3 regions of the Pseudomonas sp. P8_241 genome follow, and region 1 is predicted to be linked to each of the others. Evidence: predicted binding sites of a transcription regulator. Region 1 holds the regulator's gene; each other region holds the start of a gene.
What was found. The regulator sigma-54, encoded in region 1, starts transcription at its own class of promoters, with help from an activator protein. The targets are predictions, from matches to a motif close to ANTGGCATNNANNTTGCTNT.
Positions count from the first base shown of each region.

Region 2: QMK58_RS21670 (circularly permuted type 2 ATP-grasp protein) is a predicted target of sigma-54. The motif match lies at 1,616-1,635, and genes of this name have one in related genera.
Region 3: glnA (type I glutamate--ammonia ligase) is a predicted target of sigma-54. The motif match lies at 1,606-1,625, and genes of this name have one in related genera.

Region 1 is NZ_CP125377.1:1,068,749-1,072,925, forward strand. It holds gene rapZ (RNase adapter RapZ) at 1-31, opposite strand, end outside; gene ptsN (PTS IIA-like nitrogen regulatory protein PtsN) at 34-498, opposite strand; gene hpf (ribosome hibernation-promoting factor, HPF/YfiA family) at 511-819, opposite strand; gene QMK58_RS04700 (RNA polymerase factor sigma-54) at 894-2,387, opposite strand; gene lptB (LPS export ABC transporter ATP-binding protein) at 2,575-3,300, opposite strand; gene lptA (lipopolysaccharide transport periplasmic protein LptA) at 3,300-3,848, opposite strand; gene lptC (LPS export ABC transporter periplasmic protein LptC) at 3,835-4,177, opposite strand, start outside.
Region 2 is NZ_CP125377.1:4,840,278-4,844,454, forward strand. It holds gene QMK58_RS21665 (alpha-E domain-containing protein) at 1-161, opposite strand, end outside; gene QMK58_RS21670 (circularly permuted type 2 ATP-grasp protein) at 174-1,583, opposite strand; gene QMK58_RS21675 (ribonuclease E inhibitor RraB) at 1,952-2,296, opposite strand; gene QMK58_RS21680 (hypothetical protein) at 2,508-2,741, opposite strand; gene speE (polyamine aminopropyltransferase) at 2,957-3,832, opposite strand; gene QMK58_RS21690 (PLDc N-terminal domain-containing protein) at 4,087-4,177, opposite strand, start outside.
Region 3 is NZ_CP125377.1:506,307-510,483, reverse strand. It holds gene thiI (tRNA uracil 4-sulfurtransferase ThiI) at 1-1,391, opposite strand, end outside; gene glnA (type I glutamate--ammonia ligase) at 1,723-3,129, shown strand; gene QMK58_RS02305 (cupin domain-containing protein) at 3,308-3,730, shown strand; gene QMK58_RS02300 (DUF4124 domain-containing protein) at 3,756-4,177, shown strand, end outside.

The DNA.
Region 1 (4,177 bases):
CGGAGCGACCACTGACAATTATCAAGCGCATGATTAATGACCGTTTTGCTCGTCCAGGACGACCTGATACAAGGCTTCATTGCTCGCTGCGCTGCGCAGTTTTTCGCGCACTTCCTTGCGGTCGAGCATGCTGGCGATCTGTCGTAACAGCTCCAGGTGTGCGTCGGTAGCAGCTTCCGGGACCAACAGCACGAACAGCAGGTCAACCGGGGCGCCATCGATAGCGTCGAAGTCGATAGGCGCATCCAGATGCATCAGGGCACTGATGGGTGACACGCAGCCCTTCAGGCGACAATGAGGAATGGCGATGCCATTGCCAAACCCGGTGGAGCCGAGTTTTTCACGGGCAATCAATGCCTCGAAGACATCTTGCATCTCCAGAGCCGGCACTTCGCGGGCGATCAGATTGGCAATTTGTTCGAGGGCTTTCTTTTTACTGCCTCCCGGCACGTTCACCAGGGAACGGCCGGGGGTCAGGATACTTTCAAGTCGGATCATGGGTAGGGAGTGTTAACGACCGGTTGCGCCCTGGAGGAGGCTCTGGGTCTTTTCCTTATGTTTTTTGAGTTGTTTATCCAGCTTGTCGGTGAGTGCGTCGATCGCGGCATACATATCGGTATGTTCCGCGTTGGCGACCACTTCATTCCCGGGAATATGCAGCGTGGCTTCGATTTTCTGCTTCAGTTTTTCGACGGTCATCGTGACCTGCACATTAGTGATCTTGTCGAAATGTCGCTCCAATCGTTCGAGTTTTTCGCCGATGTAGGTGCGAAGAGGTTCGGTCACTTCCAGTTGGTGTCCACTGATGTTGACTTGCATACAGCTTCTCCTTCGTTGCCAGTGCATAAAGCGGCAGATCAGATGATCTGCCACTGGAACGCTGTGGCGTGGCTCTACATCAACCGCTTGCGTTCGCTCGAAGGCGCGATCCCGAGAGATTCGCGGTACTTGGCGACGGTGCGGCGAGCCACCTGAATGCCTTGTGCCTCCAGTAAACCAGCGATCTTGCTGTCACTCAACGGCTTTTTCTGATTTTCCGCGGCAACCAGTTTTTTGATGATCGCGCGGATCGCCGTAGACGAGCATTCGCCGCCTTCGGAGGTACTGACGTGGCTGGAGAAAAAGTATTTCAGTTCATAAATGCCGCGAGGGGTGTGCATGAACTTCTGGGTGGTTACCCGCGAAATCGTTGATTCGTGCATGCCCACCGCTTCGGCGATGTCATGCAAAACCAGTGGCTTCATGGCTTCATCGCCGTACTCCAGGAAGCCGCGCTGATGCTCGACGATCTGGGTGGCTACTTTCATCAGGGTTTCGTTGCGGCTTTGAAGGCTCTTGATGAACCAGCGGGCCTCCTGCAACTGATTACGCATGAAAGTGTTGTCGGCGCTGGTGTCGGCGCGGCGTACGAAGCCTGCATACTGGGCATTGACCCGAAGGCGTGGCACCGACTCCTGATTCAGTTCCACCAGCCAGCGCTCGTTGTCCTTGCGCACGATGACGTCAGGCACCACGTACTCGGCTTCGGTAGACTCGATCTGCGAGCCAGGGCGCGGGTTGAGACTCTGGACCAGTTCGATGACCTGGCGCAGTTCATCTTCCTTGAGCTTCATGCGACGCATCAGCTGGCTGTAATCGCGGCTGCCGAGCAAATCGATATAGTCGGTGACGAGACGTTTGGCTTCAACCAGCCAAGGTGTTTTGGCTGGCAACTGGCGCAATTGCAATAGCAGGCATTCACCCAGGTTGCGGGCGCCAATGCCGGACGGTTCGAATTGCTGAATGCGGTGCAGGACCGCTTCAATCTCGTCCAGCTCAATGTCCAGTTCCGGATCGAAGGCCTCAAGGATTTCCTCAAGGGTTTCGTCCAGGTAGCCCTGATTGTTGATGCAGTCGATCAAGGTGACAGCGATCAGTCGATCGGTGTCGGACATAGGTGCCAGGTTCAATTGCCACAGCAAATGGCTCTGCAGGCTTTCCCCGGCAGATGTACGGGTGGTGAAGTCCCATTCATCGTCATCGTTGCTGGGCAGGCTGCTGGCGCTTGTCTGGTAAACGTCTTCCCACGCGGTGTCGACGGGGAGTTCATTGGGAATGCGCTCGTTCCAGTCGCCTTCTTCGAGGTTATCTACCGTCGGAGCGCTTTCCTGATAGGAGGGTTCCTGGATGTCGGTGTTGGGCTTTTGTTCGATGTTGTCGGCCAACGGGTCGGCGTTATCGAAGTCGTCGCCTTCTTCCTGGCGTTCGAGCATCGGATTGGACTCCAGCGCCTCCTGGATTTCCTGTTGCAGGTCCAGGGTCGACAATTGGAGCAGGCGGATGGCCTGTTGCAGCTGCGGTGTCATCGTCAGCTGCTGGCCCATTCTCAAGACTAGCGATGGTTTCATGGCAGGGGCTTAACACCTTATTCGCCGGCGCACATGCGCCATCCACTACAGGGCGCCGGAGCGCCAAACTTAAGCAAGTTATATGCCTGAAATAGAGCGCTTTGCCTAGACCGCTGTAACAATAAAATACTATAAAGCTTCATCAGGCATGCGCGGCGTCCCGGCGAAAACCGAAATGCCTCTGCCCTTACAGGCGGAATTCATGCCCCAGGTACACTTCCTTGACGAGGTCGTTGGCAAGGATCGTCTCGGCATCACCTTCGGCAATCAATTGTCCGTCGTTGACGATATAGGCGGTTTCACAGATGTCCAGGGTTTCACGGACGTTGTGGTCGGTGATCAGCACGCCAATGCCCTTGGCCTTGAGGTGGTAAATGATCTGTTTGATGTCACCCACTGAAATCGGGTCCACGCCGGCGAATGGCTCGTCGAGCAAAATGAATTTCGGGTTGGTTGCCAGTGCCCGGGCGATTTCCACGCGGCGGCGCTCACCACCGGACAGGCTCATGCCGAGATTGTCGCGGATGTGACTGATGTGGAACTCCTGGAGCAGGCTTTCCAGTTCCTTGCGACGACCGGCCTTATCAAGCTCCTTGCGGGTCTCGAGAATAGCCATGATGTTGTCCGCTACCGAAAGTTTGCGGAAAATCGACGCTTCCTGCGGCAGATAGCCGATGCCGGCCTTCGCGCGACCATGCATTGGCTGATGGCTGACATCCAGGTCGTCGATCAGGACGCGGCCCTGATCGGCCTGAACCAGGCCTACGATCATGTAAAAACAGGTGGTCTTGCCGGCGCCATTCGGGCCAAGCAGGCCGACAATCTGGCCGCTGTCGATGGACAGGCTGACGTCACGCACGACCTGGCGACTCTTGTAGGCCTTGGCCAGATGCTGGGCTTTCAGAGTTGCCATTACTGGGCCTTCTGCTCGTCGGTTTTCTTCTTCGGCTGGATTACCATGTCGATCCGCGGGCGCGACTCGGTCACTTTGCTGCCTGTTGCGCGACCGGCGCTGGCGAGTTTCTTCTCGGTGTCGTAGACGATTTTCTCGCCTTGGGTGACGTTGTTGTCCTTGTCGATCACTTTGGCGCGGTCGATAAGGACTACTCGATTCTGCGAGGCGTGGTACTGGATGGTCACGCCGTAACCCTGAACCGGCTTGGTGTCGCCCGCTGTTTGCAACTGCTCGAAGTAGGCCAGGTTGCCAACCGAGGTCACCACGTCGATGTCGCCATTGGGGGTGCGGGTCATGGTCACTTTGTTGCCGGTGACCTTCATCGAGCCCTGGGTGATGATCACATCGCCCGTATAGGTCGCGATGCCGTTCTTGTCGTCCAGTTGGGCGTCGTCGGCCTGAATGCGAATAGGCTGTTGTTGATCGTCCGGCAGAGCCCAGGCGCTCACGCTTCCCAGTGCTGCGCCCAGACTGAGCAAAATAGGGAGGGTTTTAACGAGCCTCATACTGTCCTCTTACGTTCGATAGCAGGTGTATCCTGCTTTCTTTCAGGTACGCTTTCATTCCGTTGCCTGTCGATACACCACCAGCGCCGTCGATTCTAACGGGTTGATCGGTCTGCGCATATTGCTGCTGTGGAAACACAGTCATACGGGTGGTGGTGATCAGGGTTCTGCGATTTTTCTCATCGAAGCGCGTGATGCGTACCGAATCGATCAGTTCGACCTGCGTGCCGTCTGGATTGACTTCACCCTTTTCGCTCTGCACGTGCCACGGGAACTCGGTGCCGCGAAACATGTTCAGGTCGGGGTTTGTCAGCAACGTCACTTCGGTC
Region 2 (4,177 bases), 2.6 Mb from region 1:
GTAATCAACAACGGCATCGCCAATTCATGTAGACCGTTGCCACGGCCATCCTGTGGCATCAGCGACAGCGAATAACTGATGTCGAGCATCCGGGCGAGGTTTTCCGCCCGCTCCAGGTAACGCGACATCCAATACAAATCCGAGGCAGTTCTACTTAACATGTCAGGCTTCCTTCATTCCTCGACCACCCAGGTGTCCTTGGTTCCGCCGCCCTGAGAGGAGTTCACCACCAGAGAGCCTTCACGCAGGGCGACGCGGGTCAATCCACCGGGCACGACCCGGGTTTCACGGCCAGACAAAACAAACGGTCGCAGGTCGATATGGCGCGGCGCGATGCCGTTTTCGACGAACGTCGGGCAGGTCGACAGCGACAGCGTGGGTTGCGCGATGTAGGCATGGGGCTTGGCAATGATGCGCGCACGGAACGCTTCGATTTCCGCCGCCGTCGCCGCCGGCCCCACCAGCATTCCGTAACCGCCGGAGCCTTGGGTTTCCTTGACCACCAGTTCTGGCAGATTGGCCAGCACATGGGAAAGTTCAGACGGATTGCGACACTGCCACGTGGGAACGTTCTTCAGGATCGGCTCCTCGTCCAGATAGAAACGGATCATGTCAGTCACGAATGGATACACCGACTTGTCGTCCGCCACACCGGTGCCAATGGCGTTGGCCAAGACAACATTGCCGGAACGGTACGACGACAGCAGTCCCGGCACGCCGAGCATCGAGTCGGGGTTGAACGCCAACGGATCGAGGAACGCGTCGTCGAGGCGACGGTAGATGACGTCGACGGCTTTGGGCCCATCGGTGGTGCGCATGTAGACCTTGTCGTCCCGAACGAACAGATCCGCGCCTTCCACCAATTCCACGCCCATTTCCCGCGCCAGAAACGCGTGCTCGAAGAATGCGCTGTTGAAGCGCCCCGGCGTCAGCACCACCACGCTCGGGTTGTCGATCGGACTCGAGCTCTTCAGGGTGTCGAGCAACAGATTCGGGTAGTGGTCGATGGGGGCGATGCGTTGCGCCGCGAACAGCTCGGGGAACAGACGCATCATCATCTTGCGGTCTTCGAGCATGTAGCTGACGCCGCTGGGCGTGCGCAAATTGTCTTCGAGCACGTAATACGTCCCGTCGCCATCGCGCACCAGATCGACACCGGAAATATGCGAGTAAATATCGCGGTGCAGGTCCAAGCCCTGCATCGCCAACTGATATTGCTCGTTGGCCAACACCTGCTCGGCCGGAATGATGCCGGCCTTGATGATGCGTTGCTCGTGGTAGAGGTCGGCGAGGAACATGTTCAACGCCTTGACCCGCTGAATGCAGCCGCGCTCGACGACCCGCCATTCGCTGGCAGGAATGCTGCGTGGGATGGTATCGAAGGGAATCAGGCGCTCTGTCCCCTGCTCGTCCCCGTAGAGCGTGAAAGTAATCCCGGCGCGATGAAACAACAGATCGGCCTCGCGTCGCCGTTGTGCCAAAAGCTCGTCAGGCGTTTCGGCCAGCCAACGGGCAAACTCCCGATAATGCGGGCGAACCTGGCCGCCGGCATCGTACATCTCATCAAAATAGGTGCGGATCATGCCGTACTCCTTGTCACCCGGACATGCAGGCCTTCGCAAGGCCCGTGCCATCGGCATAAACGCTTTGATTTCAATCGGTTGGATAATCACAACGCATGCACCGCACCAATCCTGTGCGGTAATTGCCCCAACCCGATCGCCCCCGCTCCATTACAAGGCGTGATGAACGCCTACGACCAGCATAGCCGGTAGGAGCCGGCTTGCTGGCGATGGGGCCTATGAGTCATGTGCTGCACTTCAAAGACGCCTTTGCTGGCAAGCCAGCTCCTACGAAAAGCCGGAGAGTCGTAGCCTCATGATCGACGGCAAAAACGAAAACGGCCAACCCGAAGGTCAGCCGTTAGTGCTGGTTGTCACTGTTCATAAGCTTATGCGAGTCGCCCTCGTACCTCCTGTTTCACACCCCAGCCTTCGATAATGCCCCCCAACGGCTCGACCACCGCTTCGAAGCCCTGTTCGAAATCGCCGATGTCGTCGTAGGTGGCATACATGACTTTGCTCAACTCCAGCGCCCAGGCACCGTCGTCGCGCACACTGATTTGCGCATTCAGGGATTCACCACGATGGAAATGACCTGCCGCCCTGCGTGCCCGCTCCTCATCCGGGAAAATGGCGTAGAACTCGATGGGATGAAACCGCGAAAAATCAAAACCGCCTTCTTTCATGCGGCGCAACACGCTGCTGCTGATGTCTTCTTGATAGGCTGTGCTCATGAAACGTCCTCCGCAAAACGATGGATAGACTTTCCGTACTCCCTGCGCCCGCAACCGAACAGCGCGAGCGACGGCAACCGATGTGCCGACGGGAAACAAGCATGGAGCTGACAAGACCAGACCTTAGCGATTCGTTCGCTGATCTCGATTGCAGAGTAGCCCCAAGATAGAGGCGCTGCCAAGGTCTGGATGGGAATGCGACAGGCGTTGTTCAGATTGGCGTGATACTGCGGATTTCGATGCTGTTCTGGGTTTTCAGGTTTTTCACGCCTGCATCAGCGGTCCGCCCTTCCAGATCATTCAGATCCAGTTCAGCGGCGACAGGAAGGAAGCGTTCCTTGATGAGTTTGGCGGCCTGCTCGTGAGTCGGGCATTCCTCGTACTCGAAGACTTCGTCGATCGTTTCACCATGATCATCCACGAAAGTGACTTTCCACTTTTGCATTGGTGCCTCCTCGATCAAACCCGCAAATGGGCTTACCTCTATCTCGACCTTGTTAGCTGGCTAATCGTTCCGCCGGATCTGCACCCATCGCAGATCTCTGTAGGAGCGAGCTGCTCGCGAAAAACTTGAAAACGCCGCGTTAAATCAGACATCCCGCGTCATGGTTCACGTCCATCGCGAGCAGGCTCGCTCCTACAGGTCTGCGTTTCAAGGAATCAGTCGTTGCTTGGCTTGTTCACCGCTTGCAGCACGTACTGCGGCAGGGCGAAGGCGCCGATGTGGATTTCTGGATTGTAGTAGCGGGTAACGATGCCGCTGCCAGCGAATCGCTGTTGCAGGGTTTCGCGCGACAGTTTGCGATAAGCGGTGTTGGTCGCGCCCCAGGCGAACGTCATTGCGCCGCCGATGTAGGTCGGTACGGCGGCCTGGTAGAAGTGCCAGTCCGGGAACAGGCTGCGCAGGCGGCCGGCGGTAGTCTTCACTTCTTCGATCTGCATGAACGGTGTGCCGTTCTGCGTCACCAGGATGCCGCCCTCATTCAGGCAACGGTGGCAGGCCTGGTAGAAGTTTTCCGAGAACAGCACTTCGCCCGGGCCGATCGGGTCGGTGGAGTCGGAAATGATCACGTCGAATTTTTCGGTGGTGGTGGCGACGAAACGCATGCCGTCATCGATCACCAGGTTCAGCCGTGGATCATCGAACGCGCCCATGGAGTGGTTCGGCAGGAATTCCTTGCACATGTCGACCACGGTACCGTCGATCTCGACCATGGTGATGTGCTCGACGCTGCGGTGCTTGGCCACTTCACGCAACATGCCACCGTCACCGCCGCCGATGATCAGCACGCGCTTGGCCGCACCGTGCGCCAGGATCGGCACGTGGGTGAGCATCTCGTGGTAGATGAACTCGTCGGCTTCGGTGGTCTGGATCACGCCGTCCAGCGCCATCACACGGCCCATGCGCGGGTTCTCGAAGATCACCAGGTGCTGATGTTCCGTGCGCACTTCGTGCAGCAGTTTTTCCATGCGAAAACGCTGGCCGTAGCCTTCGTAGAGGGTTTCCAGGTAGTCGCTGGCGGGGATATTGCTCATGGGAAGTGCTCCGATGAATGCGGGTGGCAACGGACGGTTACCCGCCCATGATGGCCAATCGATCGGCTCGATTGACCGTGAAAGGCGCGCATTCTACGTTGCGGAACATGACAGGTCGAACCTCAGTTGATCGGCTTGCCACAATCCTGTGGGAGCGTGGCTTGCCCGCGATCGGATCGCCTCGGTTTATCTGGCAGACCCGCGTCGTCTGCATCGCGGGCAAGCCACGCGCCTACACGTTCAGTGCCGCTTGTTCAGAACTTGACGTTGCCTCGCGGCCCGGCGATAGCCCAGATGATCAATCCCAGTACGGGCAACAGCGCAATCAACAGCACCCAGACGATT
Region 3 (4,177 bases), 560 kb from region 1:
CGACTCATCACGCCTTTGTCGCAATAAAGCAGGTACTGGCGAGTAGGGTCCAGTTCCTTGAAACGAGCGTTCAGTGCATAAAACGGCATCGTTTGTACCTCGATGCCAGCCAGGTCCAGCGGGTCGTCTTCAGCGGCATCCGGGTGACGGATATCGATGACGATTTGACCGGCCAGCGCCTCGCTGACTTCTTCAATTTGCAGGTCCTGGCCCAATTCATCGATCACGCGATCGATCGGCACCAGTTTGGCGTTTTCGAGCGCACGCTCGAGCACCGCCATGTCGAACTCTTTCTCTTCATGCTCGACGCGATGGCGTTTGGCTGCGGTCTTCGGATTGACCGAGATGACGCCGCAGTATTCCGGCATGTGCCGGGCGAAATCGGCGGTGCCGATTTCGTTGGCCAGGTCGATGATGTCCTGCTTGTGGCTGGCGATCAGCGGGCGCAAGACCAGCTTCTCGGTCACGCAGTCGATCACGTTCAGGTTCGGCAACGTCTGGCTCGACACCTGGGAGATCGCCTCTCCAGTCACCAATGCCTCGATGTGCAGTCGATCGGCAATTTGGGAGGAAGCGCGCAACATCATACGCTTCAATACTACGCCCATATGACTGTTATCGACTTTGCCGAGAATTTCGCCCAGCACTTCCTCGAACGGCACACTGACAAATAGCACGCGTTGGGAGCTGCCGTACTTCTTCCAGATGAAATGCGCGACTTCCATCACGCCCAGTTCGTGGGCTCGTCCGCCCAGATTGAAGAAGCAGAAGTGCGCCATCAGGCCGCGGCGCATGATCTGGTAGGCCGCCACGGTGGAGTCGAAGCCACCGGACATCAGCACGAGCGTCTGCTCCAGTGCTCCCAGCGGATAACCGCCGATGCCGTTGTGCTGGCTGTGGATCACAAACAACCGTTGGTCGCGAACTTCGATCCGGACTTCGATTTCCGGCTTTTTCAGGTCAATTCCGGCGGCGCCGCACTGACGGCGCAACTGGCTGCCGACATACTTTTCGATATCGATGGAGCTGAATGGGTGCTTGCCGGCCCGTTTGCAACGCACCGAAAAGATCTTGCCGGTCAACGCATCACCGTAGTGCTGCTTGCACTTTTCGACGATGTCATCGAAATCGCCCAGCGGGTACTCATCAATTTGCAGGAAATGCGCGATGCCGGGCATACAGCTCAGGCGCTCGGTCATCTCCTTGAGGGCCTTGGGCTCGGCGACACGGGTTTCCAGCTCGAGGTTGTCCCACACGCCGTTCACCACCACGGCCGGGTCCAGATCGCGGAGCACGGCACGGATGTTTTTGGCCAATTGACGGATGAAACGCATCCGTACCGGGCGGCTCTTGATGGTGATCTCGGGGAAGACTTTTACGATTAATTTCATGGAAACAGCGCGCGCATGGCCTGCCGAAAAAGGGGGGCGCGGATTATAGCGGAAATTGCTCAAGGTTTAACCAGTTAATGTGCAGAAGGTTTATCGTGCACCAAAACAGGTCATTTTGTGATTTAAGCGCTACATTACAGGGCGGTATTTTCTGCTTTAACGCGTATAGAAGGCTTATAAGCGTGTTTTTGGGGCAAAAAACCCATGGTGGGGCACTGGCATGCAATTTGCTCCCTTGTGAGGCAGGTTGCCTTGGCAGAGTATTCGCGCCGGCATCACCCACATTCCAAGGGCTATCCATTACTAAGCCCGAAGCCACCCGGAGGACACTATGTCGAAGTCGGTTCAACTCATCAAAGATCATGACGTCAAATGGATTGATCTGCGCTTCACGGACACCAAAGGCACTCAGCACCACGTGACCATGCCGGCTCGCGACGCGCTGGATGACGACTTCTTCGAAGTCGGCAAAATGTTCGATGGTTCCTCCATCGCCGGCTGGAAAGGCATCGAAGCTTCCGACATGATCCTGCTGCCGGACGATTCCACTGCTGTTCTGGATCCGTTCACCGAAGAGCCGACCCTGATCCTGGTCTGCGACATCATCGAACCTTCGAGCATGCAAGGCTACGACCGCGACCCACGTGCGATCGCCAAGCGCGCCGAAGAGCACCTGAAAGCCACCGGTATCGGTGACACCGTGTTCGCCGGTCCAGAACCAGAATTCTTCATCTTTGACTCGGTGAAATTCAAGTCGGACATCTCCGGCTCGATGTTCAAAATCTACTCCGAGCAAGGTTCGTGGATGTCCGACCAGGACATCGAAGGTGGCAACAAAGGTCACCGCCCAGGCGTCAAAGGCGGCTACTTCCCGGTTCCACCGTTCGACCACGACCACGAAATCCGTACCTCCATGTGCAACGCACTGGAAGAAATGGGCCTGACCGTCGAAGTTCACCACCACGAAGTGGCAACTGCCGGTCAGAACGAAATCGGCGTCAAGTTCAACACCCTGGTGAAGAAAGCCGACGAAACTCAAACCCTGAAATACGTTGTACACAACGTAGCCGATGCCTACGGCCGCACCGCGACCTTCATGCCTAAGCCACTGTACGGCGACAACGGCTCGGGTATGCACGTGCACATGTCCATCTGGAAAGATGGCAAGAACACCTTCGCTGGCGAAGGCTATGCCGGCCTGTCCGACACCGCCCTGTACTTCATCGGCGGCATCATCAAGCACGGTAAGGCCTTGAACGGCTTCACCAACCCGGCGACCAACTCCTACAAGCGTCTGGTTCCAGGCTTCGAAGCTCCGGTAATGCTGGCCTACTCGGCTCGCAACCGTTCCGCTTCGATCCGTATTCCTTACGTGTCGAGCCCGAAAGCCCGCCGTATCGAAGCACGCTTCCCGGACCCGGCTGCCAACCCTTACCTGTGCTTCGCCGCACTGTTGATGGCTGGCCTGGACGGCATCCAGAACAAGATCCACCCAGGCGACGCAGCTGACAAAAACCTGTACGACCTGCCGCCTGAAGAGGCGAAAGAGATCCCACAAGTTTGCGGCAGCCTGAAAGAAGCCCTGGAAGAGCTGGACAAAGGTCGTGCGTTCCTGACCAAAGGCGGCGTGTTCTCCGACGATTTCATCGACACTTACATCGCTCTGAAAAGCGAAGAAGAAATCAAGGTACGTACCTTCGTACACCCACTGGAATACGAGCTGTACTACAGCTGCTGATCCGGTAGCGCTGCGGCACGCGGCGTGACAAAAAGAGGCCTCCTTCGGGAGGCCTTTTTTGTGGGCAACGTCTGACAAATTATTTCGCCATATCCTCCAGCAAACGCGGCGACGTCTGGCATCAAACACCTTGAATCACTCGTAGCCTGATCACTACCTGTATTCAAAGGATGGAATGATGAAAAACACCCTGTTCCGGTCACCGCTGATCGCACTGGCCGCCCTCTCTCTCCAGGGCTGCTCCGTACAATCTCCACCGTCCGCAATCGAAAAGGAAATTCTGCTGCAAAGCAGCAAATCCTGGGATGGCACACCTTACGCTCGTTATCCGCGTGCCGCGCCTGAGCTAACGCTGCTCAAGCTGAGGATACCGCCCAACACCCAGCTGCCCTGGCACACCCACCCCACTCCGAACGCCGGTTACATCCTCTCAGGTGAGCTGATCATCGAAGGCAGGGACAACGGCCAGACCCGGCGCATCAAACAAGGAGAAGCACTGGCCGAAATGGTCGATATCGCCCATCGCGGCGTCACCGGCGATGAACCGGTAGAACTTATTGTGTTCTATGCTGGGAGCGAGGGCATTCCATTGGCGGAGTAATCTTGCTTCGCACAGGGAGTCCGAAATGCGGCCACTTTTATTACTTCTGTTGCTGTCCCTCGCTTATCCCGTGATGGCGCAAATCTTCAAATACACCGATGCCGCCGGCAACACGGCCTACAGCAATCAACCGCCCAATGGCGTTGACGCCCAGACGGTTGATTTGCCCCCCGTCAACAGCATCCAGCGCCAACTACCCAGCGATACTGAACAGCCAGCGGCAGGCACCCGCTCCAGGCCGACCCACAACGACTACAACGTCCTGGAGCTTAGCGGGCTGCCAACCGCCGGAGTCGTGCGCGCCAACAACGGTACTTTCACGGTCGATGTGCTGATTGAACCGCGATTGCAAGGCACGCATTTATTACGCCTGTTGCTCGATGGCCAACCTTATGGCCAGCCGAGCAACGTACCGAGCCTGCAACTGATAAACATTGATCGCGGTGA